2 regions of the Pseudomonas sp. NPDC087697 genome follow, and region 2 is predicted to be linked to the other one. Evidence: predicted binding sites of a transcription regulator. Region 2 holds the regulator's gene; the other holds the start of a gene.
The links. Region 2 encodes sigma-54, which starts transcription at its own class of promoters, with help from an activator protein. Its sites were predicted from a motif close to ANTGGCATNNANNTTGCTNT; they were not measured.

Region 1: the regulator sigma-54 is predicted to act here: its motif matches at 6,802-6,821, upstream of ACIPIN_RS22655 (circularly permuted type 2 ATP-grasp protein).

The regions. Positions count from the first base shown of each region.
Region 1 covers NZ_JBIUVW010000040.1:27,362-37,768, reverse strand. The annotation lists gene ACIPIN_RS22680 (3-hydroxyacyl-CoA dehydrogenase NAD-binding domain-containing protein) at 1-685, opposite strand, end outside; gene ACIPIN_RS22675 (acetyl-CoA C-acetyltransferase) at 711-1,916, opposite strand; gene ACIPIN_RS22670 (c-type cytochrome) at 2,523-3,329, shown strand; gene ACIPIN_RS22665 (transglutaminase domain-containing protein) at 3,470-4,279, opposite strand; gene ACIPIN_RS22660 (alpha-E domain-containing protein) at 4,276-5,226, opposite strand; gene ACIPIN_RS22655 (circularly permuted type 2 ATP-grasp protein) at 5,239-6,648, opposite strand; gene ACIPIN_RS22650 (ribonuclease E inhibitor RraB) at 6,949-7,290, opposite strand; gene ACIPIN_RS22645 (hypothetical protein) at 7,502-7,738, opposite strand; gene ACIPIN_RS22640 (START domain-containing protein) at 7,876-8,481, opposite strand; gene ACIPIN_RS22635 (YkgJ family cysteine cluster protein) at 8,523-8,777, opposite strand; gene ACIPIN_RS22630 (translation initiation factor 2) at 8,945-9,448, opposite strand; gene ACIPIN_RS22625 (PLP-dependent aminotransferase family protein) at 9,540-10,407, opposite strand, start outside.
Region 2 covers NZ_JBIUVW010000011.1:127,184-137,590, forward strand. The annotation lists gene ACIPIN_RS11180 (KpsF/GutQ family sugar-phosphate isomerase) at 1-304, shown strand, start outside; gene ACIPIN_RS11185 (KdsC family phosphatase) at 304-828, shown strand; gene lptC (LPS export ABC transporter periplasmic protein LptC) at 836-1,408, shown strand; gene lptA (lipopolysaccharide transport periplasmic protein LptA) at 1,395-1,940, shown strand; gene lptB (LPS export ABC transporter ATP-binding protein) at 1,940-2,665, shown strand; gene ACIPIN_RS11205 (RNA polymerase factor sigma-54) at 2,849-4,342, shown strand; gene hpf (ribosome hibernation-promoting factor, HPF/YfiA family) at 4,454-4,762, shown strand; gene ptsN (PTS IIA-like nitrogen regulatory protein PtsN) at 4,775-5,239, shown strand; gene rapZ (RNase adapter RapZ) at 5,242-6,099, shown strand; gene ACIPIN_RS11225 (HPr family phosphocarrier protein) at 6,115-6,393, shown strand; gene pmbA (metalloprotease PmbA) at 6,554-7,900, opposite strand; gene yjgA (ribosome biogenesis factor YjgA) at 8,009-8,533, shown strand; gene tldD (metalloprotease TldD) at 8,582-10,024, opposite strand; gene ACIPIN_RS11245 (carbon-nitrogen hydrolase family protein) at 10,030-10,407, opposite strand, start outside.

The sequences.
Region 1 (10,407 bases), on a different contig from region 2:
TCGGGTGCGACGGTGTGCCGCCGGGAATCTGGTAACCGCTCACATCCCAAGGCTGTTTAACCGTCGGGTTGGCGACAATCCAGGCCCGCGCCTTGGTCAGCAGGTCATCACGATCCGCCGCCAGCTCATCGACTAAACCGGCTTGCAGCGCTTGTTGCGGCCGGACTTTCTTGCCTTCCAGCAAATACGGAAGCGCCTTCTCCAGACCCAGCATGCGCACCATGCGCACCACTCCGCCACCACCCGGCAGCAGGCCCAGCGTGACTTCCGGCAAACCGATCTGCACCGACGAATTGTCCAGCGCAACGCGGTGATGGCAAGCCAGGCAGATTTCCCAACCGCCACCCAGCGCTGCACCATTGATCGCTGCGACCACCGGTTTTCCGAACGTCTCCAGTGTCCGAAGCTGAGCTTTGAGTGTCAGCACCATGTCGTAGAAGGCTTTGGCTTGGGGCTTACCGACTTTGATCAGTTCGTTGAGGTCGCCACCAGCAAAGAAGGTTTTTTTCGCGGAGGTGATGATCACTCCGGCGATCGAATCCTTGTCGGCCACCAAGCGCGCAACGCAGCCAGCCATGGCGTCGCGGTACACCGCGTTCATGGTGTTGGCGCTCTGGCCCGGCATGTCGATGGTCAGGACGACGATCTGGTCCTGACCTTTTTCGTAACGTATGGCATCAGTCATGAAAGTGTTTCCTTGAAGTCGGGGCTCAGAGGCGTTCGATGATGGTGGCGATGCCCATGCCGCCGCCGACACAGAGGGTCGCCAGGCCGTAGCGCAGCTGCCGCACTTCCAGTTCGTCGAGCAAGGTGCCGAGAATCGCGCAACCGGTGGCGCCCAGCGGATGGCCCATGGCGATAGAGCCGCCGTTGACGTTGACCTTGGTCGGATCGATGGCCATGTCCTTGATGAACTTGAGCACCACCGAAGCGAACGCTTCATTGACCTCGAACAGATCGATGTCCTCGACTCGCAGCCCGGCCTTGGCCAACGCCTTGCGAGTGGCCGGCGCCGGGCCGGTGAGCATGATGGTCGGATCGGTGCTGGTGACTGCGGTGGCGACAATCCGCGCCCGTGGCTGCAAGCCCAGCGCCCGGCCCTTCGCTTCGGAGCCGATCAGCATCAGCGCGGCGCCGTCGACGATCCCCGAACTGTTGCCGGGCGTATGAACGTGGTTGATTCGCTCCACGTGGCTGTAGACCCGCAGCGCGGTAGCGTCGAAACCCATTTGCCCGATCATCTCGAAACTCGGCTTGAGCTTGCCCAGGCCTTCCAGTGTCGAATCGGCGCGAATGAACTCGTCATGATCGAGCAGGACGATGCCGTTCTGATCCTGCACCGGCACCAGGGACTTTTTGAATGAGCCGTCCGCCCGTGCCCGCGCAGCCTTCCGCTGAGAGTGCAGCGCGTACGCGTCGACGTCCTGACGGCTGAAGCCCTCGATCGTGGCGATCAGGTCGGCGCCCACGCCTTGCGGAGTGAAATGGCTGTGCAGATTGGTCTGCGGATCCAGCGCCCAGGCGCCACCGTCGCTGCCCATCGGCACCCGCGACATGGATTCAACGCCGCCGACCACTACCAGGTCCTCGAAGCCGGAGCGCACCTTCATCGCCCCGAGATTCACCGCTTCCAGCCCGGACGCGCAGAACCGGTTGATTTGCACGCCTGCGACGCTGACGTCCCAGTCGGCCACCAACGCTGCGGTTTTGGCGATATCGGCGCCCTGATCGCCAATCGGAGTGACGCAGCCGATCACGATGTCATCGACCTCGCGGGTGTCGAGTTGCGTACGCTGTTGCAGAGCGCCCAGCAGTCCGGCCAGCAGGTTCACCGGTTTGACGCTGTGCAAGGCGCCATCGGCCTTGCCACGGCCACGGGGCGTGCGTAACGCATCGAAAATCAAAGCTTGGGTCATGACGTCCTCGTACCGCTGGGCAGATGAATAATGAGCGAGTTCTCACCTTAGGCTCAGCAGCGGCGGATTCAATGACCGAAGCGCTCAACGGCCTTGACGGTCACGCTCAGACGGACGGTAGTGAGCTATCGGATTAACCGATTCAGGTCACCGAACTGTCTAGCAAAAGGCCGGCAAAGCAGCTGGCAATACGCCTCATGCCTTTATAGAAGCTTTTTGCACTTACTTGATACGAAATGGATCTAAACCACAGCCTGCGGGGCCCCTAAGGTAAACATTACGAGGTTGTCGTCGGGTTTTGCCGAGGCGCTCGTGAGAAGGGAACTACAGCGCTTTGCCGTCATGGAGAAATGCAGGCAAGCATTCGACGCTCAGGAAATAACAAAAAAAGGCAGACAGCCATGTTCAAACATTCGAAAGTGCGTCAAGCCGGGCTCATTTTATTCGCCACTACGCTGTTACTGATTTTGCCGAACCTTACAAAAGTGATCGGATAATCAAGCGTGGTTGTTTACGACGCCTCACTAAAAAATTGACTCGCTCGCTACCCGGGTCCGTGCGCGTGTGCCAACCTTCACGGCATACCCACGACAGGATGGCGATCACTTGAAAGCTCTACTTTTGCTTGGGGCCTTGCTGCTCGGCACGCCCTTGTATGCCGCGCAGCTGGTGCTTGACCTGGGCACCGGCAGCCGAACCTGGCAGACCGAGGAGTTGCTCAAGCATCCTCAGGTTCGAAATATCCAGATCACTGACGACGTTTCCTACAAAAGGGACATGAGCTATCGCGCTGTGCCGCTGGCTGCGTTGTTGACCGGCATTAAAGCCGACGACCATTTGCAAGCCGTGGCCCTGGACGGTTTCGCCGCCGAGCTGGCTGCCGCGCCTTTGCTCGACACGGCGGGCGCGCAGGCGTGGTTGGCCATTGAAGACCCGAGCAAGCCTTGGCCAGCTCTGTCGGAAGGTAAACCCAGCGCCGGGCCGTTTTATCTGGTGTGGACCAACCCCCAGGCCGGCCATATCAGTCCCGAGCAATGGCCTTTCCAGGTCGCCAGTATCAAACGCCTGGCAGCGGTCGGCGTACGCTTCCCGGCCCTGCTTCCAGACCCGGCGCTCGCAGCAAATGACCCGGTGAATCTGGGCTATGCGTTGTTCCAGAAAAACTGCCTGGCGTGCCATCGTCTGAACGGCGCGGGTGATGCGCAGTTTGGTCCGGACCTGAACATTCCCTTCAGCCCGACCGAGTACTTTGGCGCCGAATTCCTCAAGCGCTATATCCGCGACCCGCAAAGCTTGCGCCAATGGCCACAGGCGAAGATGCCGGGGTTCTCGACGGCGGTATTGTCGGATGAGGAGATGACGTTGCTTGTGGGGTATTTGAAGCATATGGCGGGGCGTAAGCAGCAGCCCTGATAGTTTGAGAGATGTGGTGTTGGTGACGACCTCTTCGCGAGCAAGCCCGCTCCCACACTGGACTTTCTGAGTGACACAAATCGTGTGTACTCAGGAGATCTAATGTGGGAGCGGGCTTGCTCGCGAAGCGGTATCCACAATTACTGCTGCTGAACAGAGATCACTGGCGCCGGCGTCGGTGAGACGAACACCTTGGCGTGCATCTGCTCACTCCCACCGCCACGGCGCATGCCGCGTACCGGGCAAGCATCGAGATAGTCGAGGCCCACCGCCAGTTTCAGATGACGCTCGGGCCTGGCCAGTTCATTGGTGACATCGAAGCTGTACCACGCGTCGTCGAGCCACGCTTCAGCCCAGGCGTGACTGGCCAGGTGCTCGCTGTTTTCGCTGTACAGGTAACCCGACACATAACGCGCTGGAATCCCCAGGCTGCGCGTGCAGGCGAGAAACGCGTGGGCGTGATCCTGGCAGACGCCCGCACGCCCGGCGAAGGCTTGAGCGGCGCTGGTGTCGACTTCGGTGGAACCTGGTGTGTAGGTCATGTGCTGGTTGAGGCCATGCATCAAGTCGATCAGCGCTGTGCGATCACGGCGCTGGTGACATTCCTTCTCGGCGAACGCACGTAGCGCTTCGTCCGCCTCGGTCAGTCGAGTGAAACGCAAGAACGGTAGCGCCGACTGGCTCTCGTGCTCGGCCTCACGCAACTCATCAATGTCCACCTGGCCCCGCGCGCCGATGATGATCGCCTCATGAGGCTCATCCATCGTCAGCACGTGCAGGATGTTGCCGAACGGATCGAGTTGCGCGCGCACCGGCCGCGGCAGGTCGAGTTGCCAACTGAGCACGTGCTGACGCTCGCTGTCGTGGGGTGTCAGTCGCAAATACTGGATGCTCGCCCGCACCTGATCTTCATAGTGATAGGTGGTCTCGTGGCTAATGGAAAGTCTCATGCAGCCTCCAGGTAGGAACTGTGTATGGCGTTGCCCAACTGGCGCACCAGTGGGATGAATTCGGTCAGCCAGGCGTGCAGGCCTTCGTCGAGGATTTCGTTGATACCGGTGTAACGCAGCCGCGCGTCCATTTCCGCCGCCAAACGTTGCGCGGGGCGGCCGTTGGCCCCCGGCAGTTGGGCGAGGATCTGATCGATTTCTTCGGTGCAGGCACGCAGCGAACGCGGTACGTCGGCACGCAACAGCAACAGTTCGGCGACATGCCTGGCGCCAGGTGCGTCGCGGTAGATCTCGGTGTACGCCTCGAACGACGACAAGGCCCGCAGCAAGGCACTCCACTGGTAATACGCGTGGGCGGTGCCATCGCTGACCGCCTCAGCCTGATCGCCAGCCATTTCGTAGCGGGCATCGAGCAGGCGCAACGTGTTGTCAGCCCTTTCGATGAACGTCCCCAGACGAATGAAGCGGAACGCATCGTTACGCATGATGGTGCCGTAGGACGCGCCCCGGAACAGGTGGGAACGTTCTTTGATCCACTCGCAGAAACGGCTCATGCCATATCGACTGAGGCCCTGTTCGGCGATACCGCGAATCTCCAGCCAGGTCGAGTTGATGTTTTCCCACATGTCGGCGGTGATTCGCCCACGTACCGCGTGGGCACTGGCCCGCGCGGAGCCGAGACAGCTGTAGATGCTGGCCGGGTTGGCCGCATCCAGGGCAAAGAAGTGCAGCAATCGTTCGGCGTGCAATTCGCCATGGCGCTCCAGGTAATCGTCCAGCGTGCCGGTGATCAGCAAGGGCATCGCTAATTCGTGCAGACCGTCACCGCGGCCATCCTGCGGCATCAATGACAGCGAATAACTGATATCAAGCATCCGTGCGAGGTTTTCCGCCCGCTCCAGGTAACGCGACATCCAATACAAATCCGAGGCAGTTCTACTTAACATGGCAGGCTTCCTTCAATCCTCGACCACCCAGGTGTCCTTGGTTCCGCCACCCTGGGACGAATTGACCACCAGGGATCCTTCGCGCAGGGCTACACGGGTGAGGCCACCGGGCACTACCCGGGTTTCGCGGCCAGACAGGACAAACGGGCGCAAGTCAATGTGCCGCGGGGCGATGCCGTTTTCGACAAACGTCGGGCACGTCGACAGGGACAACGTTGGTTGTGCGATATACGCGTGGGGTTTGGCCTTGATGCGTGCGCGGAACGATTCGATCTCCGCTGCAGTGGCAGCGGGTCCGACCAGCATTCCGTATCCACCGGAACCCTGGGTTTCCTTGACCACCAGCTCAGGCAGGTTCGCCAGCACGTGAGAAAGTTCTGACGGATTGCGACACTGCCAGGTCGGCACGTTTTTCAGGATCGGTTCTTCGTCCAGGTAGAAACGAATCATGTCGGTCACGAACGGATAAACCGATTTGTCGTCCGCGACACCGGTGCCGATGGCATTCGCCAACACCACATTGCCGGAGCGATAGGACGACAGCAGCCCTGGAACGCCGAGCATCGAGTCCGGGTTGAACGCCAACGGGTCGAGGAAGGCGTCGTCGAGGCGACGGTAGATCACATCGACGGCTTTCGGCCCGTCGGTGGTACGCATGAACACCTTGTCATCGCGTACGAACAAGTCCGCGCCCTCCACCAGCTCCACGCCCATCTCGCGCGCCAGAAACGCGTGCTCGAAGAACGCACTGTTGAAACGCCCGGGGGTCAGCACCACGACACTCGGGTTGTCCAGCGCACTGGAGCTTTTCAGGGTGTCGAGTAACAGGTTCGGATAATGATCGATGGGAGCGATACGCTGTGCGGCGAACAACTCGGGGAACAACCGCATCATCATCTTGCGGTCTTCGAGCATGTAGCTGACGCCGCTGGGTGTACGCAAATTGTCTTCGAGCACGTAGTACGTGCCGTCGCCATCGCGCACCAGATCGACGCCAGAGATGTGCGAATAGATATCGCGATGCAGATCCAGCCCTTGCATGGCCAACTGGTACTGCTCGTTAGCCAGCACTTGTTCGGCCGGGATAATGCCGGCCTTGATGATGCGCTGCTCGTGATACAGGTCGGCAAGAAACATGTTCAGTGCCTTGACCCGTTGAATACAGCCGCGCTCGACGATCCGCCATTCACTGGCGGGGATGCTGCGGGGAATGGTGTCGAAGGGAATCAGGCGCTCTGTCCCTTGCTCATCACCATAGAGCGTGAAGGTTATCCCGGCGCGATGAAATAACAGATCGGCCTCGCGTCGCCGTTGTGCCAAAAGCTCGTCAGGCGTTTCAGCTAACCAACGGGCAAACTCCCGATAATGCGGGCGGACCAGGCCGCCGGCGTCGTACATCTCATCAAAATAGGTGCGGATCATGCCGTACTCCTTGTCACCCGGACACCTAGGCTTCGCAAGGCCCGTGCCAGCGGCATAAACGCTTTATTATCAATCAGTTGGATAATCGCCCAACGCACACCGCACCAATTCTGTGCGGCAAATGCCCCAACCTGATCGCCCCCGCTTCATTGCGAAGCAATGCTCATGGCTATTACCAGCATAGCCAGAGTTGATTTCACTGCCTGCGTGCGACAGCAGTCTTTTGATTTTTAATCGCCACGAACGAAAACGGCCAACCCTGAGGTCAGCCGTTGCTGAGTGTTGTCGCTGTTCATAGTGTTATGCGAGTAGCCCTCGTACCTCCTGCTTGACGCCCCATCCCTCGATAATCCCACCCAAAGGCTCGACCACCGCCTCAAAGTCCTGCTCGAAGTCGCCGATACCGCCGTAAGTGGCGTACATCACCTTGCTCAACTCCAGATGCCAGGCACCGTCATCGCGCACGCTGACCTGCGCATTCAAGGATTCACCGCGAAAATGCCCTGCCGCCCTGCGTGCCCGCTCCTCATCCGGGAAAATGGCGTAGAACTCGATGGGATGGAACCGTGAAAAGTCAAAACCGCCCTCTTTCATGCGGCGCAGCACGCTGCTGCTGATGTCTTCTTGATAGGCTGTGCTCATGAAACGTCCTCCTCAAACTGATGGATAGACTTTCCGTACTCCCTGCGCCCGCAACCGAATGGTGAGGGTGATACGGCAATCAGATTGCCGCCGGGAAACAAGCATGTAGCTGACAAGACCAGACCTTAGCGATCCATTCGCTGATCTCGATTGCAGAGTAGCCCCAAGTCAGAGCTGCTGCCAAGACCTGGTTGTGAGTCGCATCAAGAGGTTATGCAATTGGAGTGATACTGAGAATTTCAATGCTGTTTTGATCTTTCAGACTTTTGACTGTCGGATCATCGGTTCGACCCTCCAGATCATTGAGATCGAGCTCGGCCGGAACAGGGAGGAGTTTTGAACGAATCAATTGCGCGGCCCGCTCCATCGTGGGTTTTTGTTCGCAATCGAATTGCTCCACGGTCTGCACGCCGTGATGATCAACGAAGGTGACTTCCCACTTTTGCATCGGTGCCTCCTCGATTAAGCCCATTGATGGGCTTACAACATCTCGACCCCGAACGCCGGGCAATCGTTCCCGCGAAACCCATTGGTTTGAGATGAATAAGGCCGCCTGTTGACGGCCTCTTTCCAAAGAGCGCGGAATTACTTCTCAGCGCGTTCTTTCAGTGCTTTCAAGGTATTGAATGGCGCGTCGACAACGAACTTGTTGGCCAGCCAGGACGGCACGCTGCCACCTGGATCGGTATGAACCTGATAGGTCACTTCGACCTGGTCCGCGCCTTTTGGAACAAATTTCCAGAAGCCTTGAACCTGGGCGACACGCACAAAGCCTTTTTCTTCAGGAAGGTAGGTCGGCACACCTTCAAGCTTACGGGTCAGGCTGCCATCGGTACCCTCAACGGTGGTCACGTGCAGCACCGAATCACGCGCAGTCACCGGCCATGGGGTGCTGAACTGAGTGTAGGTCCAGCTTTGATCGCCTTCGTGCTTGAGTAACTTCTGCAATTTGCACTCATGAATCCAGGCGCACGCGCCGACCACATCTTCCTGAAGAGCGCGCAACTTGGCTACGGAGGTCTTCATCACGGTCACACCGCGGTAGGCCTTGTATTGAGACCCGGCGACTTCACTCAGGGAAACCTTGATACCAGCCTCTTCCTTGGCAGTGACCCAGTCTTCAGCCTGGGCTGTTGTAGCCAGCAGAACCGTCAAACCACACAATACAGCGATACGATGCAGCGAACCCATAGTCTTATTCCTTATTGTTGAAGTTCCGTTCGTTGAACACACTACGCTGCGGTCATTTCCTCCCACCAACCTAGCAACTTGATGGCTTCTTCCTGGCTGCTGCCGCAGACCTCGATATCCGCCTGAAATGCGCCGCATACCGCCGGACGTTCAGGTTTTCCGAAAATACTGCACAGATTATCGACAGAAAGTTGCACACAACGTTCTCCCGCCGCTTTGCCGTTAGGCATTCCGGGGATAGCTGTGCTGATGGAAGGGGCAATGCAACAGGCGCCACAGCCTTCACGGCAGTTCATGACGACACGCTCCTCGCGACGGGTAGTGTGTTGAATAACGTGGACTAGAGTACCCGCTAAAACAGCCGTTTGAAATTGGCCGGGCATCGGTTTTTTCAGTCAAATACGTGTGACTGACCAGTCTCCGACAAAGCGTCTGGTTCAGGGGTCACAGATCTACGAGTGATTTAGTGCTTGAACTCGAACTCAAGTGCCGCGCCTTCTACTTCTCGGTGTTCTTCTTTGCGCATTTGCAACTGCATTTCATTGCTCAGCAGGCGGCCGTTGAGCTGAAACGGGCTGTCATCTTTGGGTTTTTCACCAAACATGGGCGGCAGCAAAGGTGCGTGTTTGACTATCGGGACACTCCCGACAGGTTGCAACTGCTTGACCATATCCGGTGGCAGACTCAAATCCAGCTTGGCTGGTGGCAAGTACGTGGTTCTGACCACCTCACTCGCGGACTTTGATTTTGAGGCAACAGGTGGGCGTTTTTTTTGTGGCGTCGACTTCTTCGCCGCTTCGGCCTTCTTGGCTGGCGTGTGTGTTTTTGCCGGCGCAACGGGCTTCGCCTTCGCCTCAGACGAGCTACCGCCCCCTTTATCCGGGACGGCCGCAGCCATCGCGCTACCCGGAATGAAGACACTCAACAGGCACGCCAACATCAAACCAGCAGGAAAAATCGCTTTCATAAACACTACAGCGTTAACGGCAGAGGGCCATATGCTCGCTTGTTGGAAGGTCTCTGACAAGCTCGCATAACAACCCGCCCTCTGGTCCGCGTCAAAAACCGCCAGCGGTCTCCTGACACAGCTGAGTAGCCAGCATCCCGAGTGTCATCAGCGCCCGCTCGGCTTCACGATTCCACGGCGTTCCGCAGTTCAAGCGAATGCAGTGATTGAACTGCTCGGTGTTACTGAAAATAAGCCCTGGCGCGATACTGATGCCCTGCTGCAACGCACGTACATGCAGTTCCTGCGTATTGACCCGCCCCGGCAGGCTGACCCACAGAATGAAGCCACCCGTGGGCCGGGTCATCTGCGTTCCCTCAGGGAAATACTGCTGCACCGCCAGCTGAAAAGCGCTGAGATTTTTGCGGTATTCCTGACGAATGTAGCGCAAGTGTCGATCGTAGCCGCCGTTCTCCAGATAGGCCGCGATCCCCATCTGCGTCACGCTGCACGCCGAATGAGTACTGAAGGTCTGCAATCGCTGGATTTCCTGCTGGTACTTGCCAGCAATCATCCAGCCGATACGCACACCGGGTGACAGAGTCTTGGAGAAACTTGAGCAATAGATGACCCGATCCAGTCGGTCATAGGCTTTCAACGATTTGGTGCGGCCCTGCTCGAACATCAACTCGCCGTAAATATCGTCTTCGACAACCTGGATATCGAAGTCCGAAGCCAGGCGCAGCAGCTGCTTCTGCCGCTCTTCCGGCATGGTGCCACCCAGCGGGTTGCTCAGTCGGGTGGTCAGAACCAACGCCTTGATCGACCACTGGTTGGCGGCCAACTGCAAGGCTTCCAGGCTCATGCCCGTCGCCGGGTCGCTGGGAATCTCGATGACTTTGAGACCCAGCAAGTCGGCGAGTTGCAACAGGCCGTAGTAGGTCGGCGACTCCGCTGCGATCAGATCGCCGGGACGCGTC
Region 2 (10,407 bases):
GATGGAAATGACCCGCAAGGGCCTGGGCATGACCGTGATACTGGAAGCTGACGGTAAACTCGCCGGCATCTTCACGGACGGCGACCTGCGCCGCACGCTGGACCGGACCATCGATATTCATCAAGCCACCATCGACGACGTCATGACCCCTCATGGCAAGACTGCACGCGCCGAGATGCTCGCCGCCGAAGCCCTGAAGATCATGGAAGACCACAAAATCAACGCCCTGGTGGTGGTCGACAGCGAGGACCGTCCGGTGGGCGCCTTGAACATGCACGATTTGCTGCGTGCGGGAGTAATGTAATGAGCACGGACCTGCTGCAACGCGGCAAAAACATCAAGCTGGCGGTTTTCGACGTTGACGGAGTGCTGACTGACGGTCGCCTGTACTTCCTCGAGGACGGCAGCGAATTCAAGACGTTCAACACCCTCGACGGCCAGGGCATCAAGATGCTGATGGCCTCCGGCGTGACAACCGCCATTATCAGCGGACGCAAAACCCCGGTGGTCGAACGACGGGCCAAAAACCTCGGCATTCCTCACCTGTATCAGGGCCGCGAGGACAAACTGGTGGTACTCGACGAGCTTCTGGCGCAACTGGGCCTAAGCTATGAGCAGGTTGCCTACCTGGGCGATGACCTGCCGGATTTGCCGGTGATTCGCCGCGTGGGCCTGGGCATGGCAGTGGCCAACGCCGCCAGCTTCGTCCGCGAGCACGCTCACGGCATCACCCAGGCCCGTGGCGGCGAAGGTGCCGCTCGCGAGTTCTGTGAGCTGATCCTGCGCGCCCAGGGCAACCTTGAAGCGGCTAACGCCGCGTACCTGTGAGCCACCTATGCTGAGCAAAAAGATTCGCAACATACTGTTTTTCGGGGTCATAGCCGCACTGTTCGCGGCCGCTGGCTACTGGAACATCAGCCCGGAACGCTTCCTCGACAAGCCGGTAGCGCACGTCGACGAGAGCCAGATCGACTATTACGCCATCAACGCCCACAGTGTGCAGTACCAGCCCGATGGCAAATTGCAGTACGACCTGACCTCCGACAAGGTCGAGCATCTCAAAGCCACCGACATAACCCTGCTGACCAAGCCCGACCTGAATATGTATCGGGGCACTGCGTTCCCCTGGCACGTCCAGAGCGATCGTGGCGAGGTCAATTCGGGTGGCACTGAAGTTGAGCTGATCGACTCGGTACGTATCGCACGTACCGACGAGAAGGACCGCCCAATGCTTATTACCAGCAGTCGTATGACGGTATTCCCGCAACAGCAATATGCGCAGACCCAGCAAGCCGTTAGAATCGACGGCGCTGGTGGTGTATCGACTGGTAACGGAATGAAAGCGTATTTGAAAGACAGCAGGATACACCTGCTATCGAACGTAAGAGGACAGTATGAGGCTCGTTAAAACTCTCCCTATTTTGCTCAGTCTGGGCGCTGCACTGGGAAGCGTGAGCGCCTGGGCTCTGCCGAACGATAGCCAGCAACCTATTCGCATTCAGGCTGACGACGCTCAACTGGATGACAAACAAGGCATCGCCACCTACAAAGGTGACGTGATCATTACCCAGGGCTCGATGAAAATCACCGGCAACACCGTGACCATCACCCGCACCAAGGCCGGCGAAATCGATGTCGTGACCTCGGTGGGCAACCTGGCGTATTTCGAGCAGTTGCAGAAGGTTGGCGATCCGCAGCCGGTCAAGGGCTACGGGGTGACTATCCAGTACCATGCTGCGCAAAACCGCATCGTACTGATTGACCGCGCCAAAGTGATCAACGAAGGCAACACCACCGAAGGCGAGAAAATCGTCTACGACACCGTCAAGCAGGTTGCTAACGCAGGCCGTGCCACCGGTGCCTCGGTGACTGCGCCGCGCCCACGGGTCGATATGGTCATCCAGCCGAAGCAGAAAACCGACCAGCAGAAGGCCCAGTAATGGCAACTCTGAAAGCTCAGCATCTGGCCAAGAGCTACAAGAGCCGCCAGGTCGTGCGTGACGTCAGCCTGTCGATCGACAGCGGCCAGATCGTCGGCCTGCTTGGCCCGAACGGCGCCGGCAAGACCACCTGCTTCTACATGATCGTGGGCCTGGTCCAGGCCGATCAGGGGCGCGTACTGATCGACGACCTGGACGTCAGCCACCAGCCGATGCACGGTCGTGCACGAGCGGGTATCGGCTATCTGCCGCAAGAAGCGTCGATCTTCCGCAAACTCTCGGTCGCCGACAACATCATGGCCATCCTCGAGACCCGCAAGGAGCTCGACAAGGCCGGTCGTCGCAAGGAGCTGGAAAGCCTGCTGCAGGAATTCCACATCAACCACATCCGCGAAAACCTCGGCATGAGCCTTTCCGGTGGCGAACGTCGCCGCGTGGAAATCGCCCGTGCCCTGGCCACAGCGCCGAAATTTATCCTGCTCGACGAACCGTTCGCCGGCGTGGACCCGATTTCGGTGGGCGACATCAAGCAGATCATTCATCACCTCAAGGCCAAGGGTATCGGCGTGCTGATCACGGACCACAACGTCCGCGAAACCCTGGACATCTGCGAAACCGCTTACATCGTCAACGATGGCCAACTGATCGCCGAAGGCGACGCTGAAACCATCCTGGCCAACGACCTGGTCAAGGAAGTGTACCTGGGCCATGAATTCCGCCTGTAAGCACTGAGGTGCCTGGTCAGTCGCCGGAGCGCTTGCCCCAATAAAAACTATACGTTTTTATTGTTACAGCGCTCTAGGCAAACACTTCAGTTTCAGGCATATAATTTGCTTATGTTTGGCGCTCACGCGCCCTGTAGTGGATGGCGCATGTGCGCCGGCGAATTAAGGTGTTAAGCCCCTGCCATGAAACCATCGCTAGTCTTGAGAATGGGCCAGCAGCTGACGATGACACCGCAGCTGCAACAGGCCATCCGCCTGCTCCAATTGTCGACCCTGGACCTGCAACAGGAAATCCAGGAGGCATTGGAGTCCAATCCAATGCTCGAACGCCAGGAAGAAGGCGACGACTTCGATAACGCCGACCCGATGGCGGACAACATCGAGCAGAAACCCAACACCGATATCCAGGAACCCACCTACCAGGAAACCGCCCCCACGGTGGATAACCTCGAGGAAGGCGACTGGAACGAGCGCATCCCTAACGAACTGCCGGTCGACACCGCCTGGGAAGACGTTTACCAGACCAGCGCCAGCAGCCTGCCGAGCAACGATGACGACGAATGGGACTTCACCACTCGCACCTCCGCCGGCGAGAGCCTGCAGAGCCATCTGCTCTGGCAATTGAACCTGGCGCCAATGTCCGACACCGATCGGCTGATCGCCGTAACCCTGATCGACTGCATCAACAATCAGGGCTACCTGGACGAAACGCTTGAGGAAATCCTCGAAGCCTTCGATCCGGAACTGGACATCGAACTGGACGAGATCGAAGCCGTCCTGCATCGCATCCAGCAATTCGAGCCTGCCGGCATCGGCGCACGCAACCTCGGCGAATGCCTGTTGCTGCAACTGCGTCAACTGCCCGCCAAGACCCCTTGGCTGGCCGAGGCCAAGCGCCTCGTCATCGACTACATCGACCTGCTGGGCAGTCGCGACTACAGCCAGCTGATGCGCCGCATGAAGCTCAAGGAAGATGAACTGCGCCAGGTCATCGAACTGGTACAGAGCCTCAACCCGCGTCCGGGCTCGCAAATCGAGTCCAGCGAAGCCGAATACGTGGTTCCCGACGTCATCGTGCGCAAAGACAACGAACGCTGGCTCGTGGAGCTGAACCAGGAGTCGGTTCCGCGTTTGCGCGTCAACCCGCAATACGCCGGTTTCGTCCGTCGCGCCGACACCAGCGCCGACAACACCTTCATGCGCAATCAGTTGCAGGAAGCGCGCTGGTTCATCAAGAGCCTGCAAAGCCGCAACGAAACCCTGATGAAAGTCGCCACCCAGATCGTCGAGCACCAGCGCGGCTTCCTTGAGTACGGCGATGAAGCCATGAAGCCGTTGGTCCTGCATGACATCGCTGAAGCGGTCGGCATGCACGAGTCGACGATTTCAAGGGTGACCACGCAAAAATTCATGCATACCCCGCGCGGTATTTATGAACTGAAATACTTTTTCTCCAGCCACGTCAGCACCTCTGAAGGCGGTGAATGCTCGTCCACAGCGATCCGCGCGATCATCAAAAAACTGGTTGCCGCGGAAAATCAGAAAAAGCCGTTGAGTGACAGCAAGATCGCTGGTTTACTGGAGGCACAAGGCATTCAGGTGGCCCGCCGCACCGTCGCCAAGTACCGCGAGTCCCTTGGGATCGCGCCTTCGAGCGAACGCAAGCGGTTGATGTAGCGGGCTACGCCACAGCGTTCCAAGGTTGTGTTCGAAAAACTTTTCGGACACAGCCTAGTGGCAGGTAAACCAGCCTGCCGCCTTATGCACTGGCAACGAAGGAGAAGCTGTATGCAAGTCAATATCAGTGGACACCAACTGGAAGTGACCGAACCCCTGCGCAAATACATCGGCGAAAAACTCGAACGATTAGAAAGGCATTTCGACAAGATCACCAACGTGCAGGTCACGATGACCGTCGAGAAGCTGCTGCAGAAAATCGAAGCCACGCTGCATATCCCCGGTGGAGAAGTAGTTGCCAACGCTGAGCATAACGACATGTATGCCGCGATCGACGCTCTGACCGACAAACTGGATCGCCAACTCAAAAAGCATAAGGAAAAGACCCAGGGCCAGCTCCAAGGCGCAACCGGTCGTTAATACTCCCAACCCATGATCCGACTTGAAAACATCCTGACCCCCGGCCGTTCTTTGGTGAACGTGCCGGGCGGCAGTAAAAAACGCGCCCTTGAACAAATTGCCAACCTGATCGCCCGCGAAGTGCCGGATCTGGAGATGCAAGATGTCTTCGAGAGCCTGATTGCCCGTGAAAAACTCGGTTCCACCGGTTTTGGCAACGGCATCGCTATCCCCCACTGCCGCCTCAAAGGTTGCGAGTCGCCCATCAGTGCCTTGATGCACCTGGACGCCCCTATAGATTTCGATGCCATCGACGGTGCCCCGGTCGACCTGCTGTTCGTTTTGCTGGTCCCGCAAGCCGCTACCGATGCGCACCTGGAGCTGCTCCGCCAGATCGCCAGCATGCTTGATCGTAAAGAAGTCCGCGATCGCCTGCGCAGCGCCACCAGCAATGAAGCCTTGTATCAGGTTGTCCTCGACGAGCAGAACGGTCACTAACCATGCGCTTGATCATCGTCAGCGGCCGCTCAGGCTCAGGTAAAAGCACCGCCCTCGATGTGCTGGAGGACAACGGCTACTACTGCATCGACAACCTGCCGGCCGGCCTGTTGCCGGAATTGGCCGAGCGTGCACTGATTCACACCGAACTGGCGCAGCCTCTGGTCGCCGTCTCCATCGATGCGCGTAACCTGCCGAGCCATCTGTCACGCTTCCCGGAGCTGTTGGAAGAAGTCCGCAGCCGGCACATCCAGTGTGATGTGCTGTATCTGGACGCCGACGAAGAAACCCTGCTCAAGCGCTTTTCGGAAACCCGTCGCCGCCACCCGCTGAGCAACGCCAACCGCTCGCTGGCCGAAGCCATCAATGACGAGACCAGTCTGCTGGGGCCGATTGCCGACCTGGCCGACCTCAAGGTCAACACCACCAATCTGAACCTGTATCAGCTGCGCGATACCATCAAATTGCGTCTCTTGAACCAGCCAGAGCCAGGCACTGCGTTTCTGGTAGAGTCCTTCGGTTTCAAGCGGGGCATGCCGGTCGATGCCGACCTGGTGTTCGACGTGCGTTGCTTGCCGAACCCGTACTGGAAACCGGAACTGCGTGCTCAATCCGGGCTGGACCAGCCGGTTGCCGAGTATCTGGCTGCGCAGCCGGATGTCGAAGAGATGTTCCAGGACATCTCCAGCTACCTGCTCAAATGGCTGCCGCGCTTTGCCGCCAGCAACCGCGCTTACGTCACAATCGCCATTGGCTGCACCGGCGGGCATCACCGCTCCGTCTACCTGACCGAACGTCTGGGTCAGGTCCTGCAACAATCCCTGAAGAACGTCCAGGTTCGCCACCGCGACCTTAGCTAAAGGATTCACACCGCGATGCCCGCTCTGGAAATTGAAATCATCAACAAACTGGGCCTGCATGCCCGCGCTTCCGCCAAGTTCGTGGGCAAAGCTGCGGAGTTTCCCTGCGAGATCAGAGTGGGCCGCACCCCCGACACGAGCAAGATGGTCGATGGCAAGAGCATCATGTCCATGATGATGTTGGCCGCCGGTAAGGGAACGACGATCCACCTTAACGCAGAAGGTGATCAAGCTCAGGAGGCGCTGGATGCGTTGAAAGAGCTGATCAACAACTATTTCGGCGAAGGTGAGTAAAAGATCGCAGCCTGCGGCAGCTCCTACATGTGTTCGACGCGATATTCATGTGAGTCCTGATCCCGTAGGAGCTGCCGCAGGCTGCGATCCTTATCGCGGCCATTAAAAAAAGCGCGCCACCCAATGGGTGGCGCGCTTTTTTTTTCATAACGGTAAGGGTTTAGCTACCCGCCACCGTCATCCGCTCGATCAACACCGAACCGGTGCGAATGTTGCTGCGCAGTTCCAGGTCATTACCCACCGCAACGATCTGCTTGAACATGTCGCGCATGTTGCCGGCGATGGTCACTTCCTGGACCGCGAACTGGATTTCGCCATTCTCGACCCAGAAACCCGCCGCACCGCGAGAGTAGTCACCGGTGACCATGTTCAAGCCCTGGCCCATCAATTCGGTCACCAGCAATCCGCGCCCCATGCGTCGCAGCAGCGCCGCCTGATCTTCGTCGCCGTAGGTGACGAACAGGTTGTGCACACCACCGGAGTTGGCGGTGCTTGGCATGCCAAGTTTACGGCCTGAATAAGTACCCAACACGTAAGACACCAACTCGCCCTTCTCGACGAACGGTTTGGCATAAGTCGCCAGACCATCGCCATCGAACGCCGAACTGCCCATGGCGCGCATCAGGTGCGGACGCTCATCGATAGTCAGCCATTCAGGGAAGAGCTTCTGCCCCAGCGCACCTTCGAGGAACGACGACTTGCGGTACAGGTTTCCGCCCGAAATCGCACCCAGGAAACTGCCGAACAAACCGCCCGCCAGTTCTGCGGAAAACAGCACCGGCACTTCGCAGGTCGGCACCGGACGCGCGCCCAGGCGGCTGGCAGCACGTTGCGCTGCACGTTGACCGATGCTGACCGGATCGGCCAGCAAGTTGCCCTGGCGATTGACGTCGTACCAATAGTCGCGCTGCATCTGGCCGTCAGCTTCGGCAATCATCACGCAGCTCAGGCTGTGACGCGTCGACGCATAACCGCCGATAAAACCATGGCTGTTGCCGTACACGCGGCAACCCTGGTGAGTGCTCAAAGTGGTGCCGTCGGCGTTCTTGATCCGACTGTCGGTGGCGAACGCCGCCGCTTCACAGGCCAGCGCCCGCTCGATCGCTTGCTCCGGGGTGATGTCCCATTCGTGGAACAGATCGAAGTCCGGCAAGTCCTTGGCCATCAGCGCGGCGTCAGCCAGGCCCGAGTGTTCGTCCTCGGAGGTGTGCCTGGCGATGGCCAGGGCGGCAGCAACGGTTTCGCGAATCGCCTCGGGGCCACTGGCCGAGGTGCTGGCCGAGCCTTTGCGCTGGCCAACATACAAGGTGATACCAAAACCCTGATCACGGTTGAACTCAACGGTTTCAACTTCCCGCTGACGCACCGTGGTCGACAGGCCCTGCTCCAGAGACACGGCCACTTCGCAGGCACTGGCACCCTGACGCTTGGCTTCGGCGATGATCTGCTCGACTTGCTCTTGCAGTGCCGGCAACGCTTGTGGGCCGACGCTTTCAACTGCACTCATGCTGTTCTCCACTCAAATTCTGCTTTCGGTTAAGGTCATCGAGCGACCGGGCCGGACAAGCGGCCCCCGACTGGTTATCATGGCGGCGTTTCTTTGCGGACTGCCACCATGGTTGATTCTTACGACGACTCCCTCGACGGGGGAGAAAAAAGCAAAACCCAGGTCAAACGCGAGCTGCATGCTCTGGTTGACCTTGGCGAGCGCCTTACAACACTCAAGCCTGACTTGCTGGCAAAACTGCCGTTGTCCGACGCTTTGCGCCGGGCTCTTAGCGACGCGCCCAAGCACACCGCGAATATCGCGCGTAAACGGCACCTCATGTTTATCGGCAAACTGATGCGCGATCAGGACACCAGCGCCATTCTGTCGCTGCTTGACCAACTCGATGCCTCCACTCGCCAGTACAACGAACGTTTCCACGGTCTGGAGCGCTGGCGCGATCGCTTGATCGCCGGCGACGATGCCGTACTGGAAAAGTTCGTCGTCGACTACCCGGACGCGGATCGCCAGCAACTACGTTCCATGATCCGTCAGGCCCAGCATGAGCTCGCGCAAAGCAAGCCTCCTGCTTCCAGCCGTAAAATCTTCAAGTACATCCGTGAGCTGGACGAGACTCAACGCGGTCTGCGTTAGTCTTCGACCGGGGTGTTCGGCCACGCCGCACACCCCAGGCTCCACCTATCAACCGCCCGTGCCACCCACGGTGATCGCGTCGATTTTCAAGGTTGGCTGGCCGACACCCACCGGCACCGACTGACCATCCTTGCCGCACGTCCCTACCCCGCTGTCCAGCGCCAGGTCATTACCGACCATCGACACCCGACTCATGGCTTCCGGACCGTTACCGATCAACGTTGCCCCTTTTACCGGCGCGGTAATCTTGCCGTCCTCGATCAGGTACGCCTCGCTGGTGGAGAACACGAACTTGCCGCTGGTGATGTCGACCTGACCGCCGCCCAGATTGGCGCAGTAGATGCCTTTCTTCACCGAGGCGATGATTTCTGCCGGATCGCTTTCGCCACCGAGCATATAAGTGTTGGTCATGCGCGGCATCGGCAGGTGCGCGTAAGACTCACGGCGACCGTTGCCGGTGCGCGCCAATCCCATCAGGCGAGCGTTGAGCTTGTCCTGCATGTAGCCCTTGAGCACGCCGTTTTCGATCAGCGTGGTGCACTCGGTCGGGGTGCCTTCGTCGTCGATGCTCAGTGATCCACGGCGACCGGCCAGTGTGCCGTCATCGACGATGGTGCAGAGTTTGGACGCAACCATTTCACCCATGCGACCGCTGTAGGCCGAACTGCCTTTACGGTTGAAGTCGCCTTCCAGACCATGGCCGACCGCTTCGTGCAGCAACACGCCGGACCAACCCGACCCCAGAACCACCGGCAAAGTACCGGCCGGCGCCGGAATGGCTTCGAGATTCACCAGCGCCTGACGCAGCGCCTCACGGGCGTAGCCCATGGCACGATCTTCAGCGAGAAAATAGCGGTAATCGGTACGCCCGCCGCCGCCATGACCACCGCGTTCGCGGCGACCGTTCTGCTCGACGATCACGCTGACATTGAAGCGCACCAGTGGTCGCACATCCGCCGCCAGACCACCGTCGGTGGAGGCCACCAGAATGCGCTCCCAGACTCCGGCCATGCTCACTGTGACTTGCTGGATACGCGGATCGAGAGCGCGAGTCGCCACGTCGATACGCTTGAGCAACTCGACCTTCTCGGCGCGAGTCATTACTTCCAGTGGGTTGTCGGGACCATACAACCGGGCAACGTCCTGAGTGCTGAACGCCTGCACCGTACCGTTTTGCCCGGCGCGGGAGATCGAACGAGCGGCGCGAGCCGCCAGCCCCAGGGCTTCAAGGGTGATCGCATTGCTGTAGGCAAAACCGGTTTTTTCACCCGATTGCGCACGCACGCCGACACCCTGATCGAGGTTGAAGCTGCCTTCCTTGACGATGCCGTCTTCCAGCGCCCAGGACTCGGAAATCTGTCCCTGGAAATACAGGTCGGCCGCATCGATGCCCGGGCCGGCCAAATCACCCAACACGCTTTGCAGGTTCTCGATCGTCACGCCGCCCGGCGCTAGCAGATGTTCACTGACTGAGGACAACAACTCGCTCATAGGTTTTACGCCTTAATTCCACGTTCTGAGGCAGGTCGCTGTGCGCCCTGCGAGAAAAAGCGCCGGTGACTGGACACCGGCATCCGCGCCCGGATGGACGCCTGTTCGCTGCTATCACGTTCAGCCAGCAGCACGGCTTCGCCTTGATCCTGCTCCGCCAGCACGCGCCCCCATGGGTCGACAATCGCCGCATGGCCGAAGGTTTCACGCGGTCCCGGGTGGGTTCCGCCTTGGGCAGCGGCCAACACGTAACACTGGGTCTCGATGGCCCGCGCGCGGATCAACACTTCCCAATGGGCCGCGCCCGTCACCGCGGTAAACGCTGACGGTGCGGTAATCAGTTCCGCCCCGGCGGCGCGCAATTCGCTGTACAGCTCCGGAAA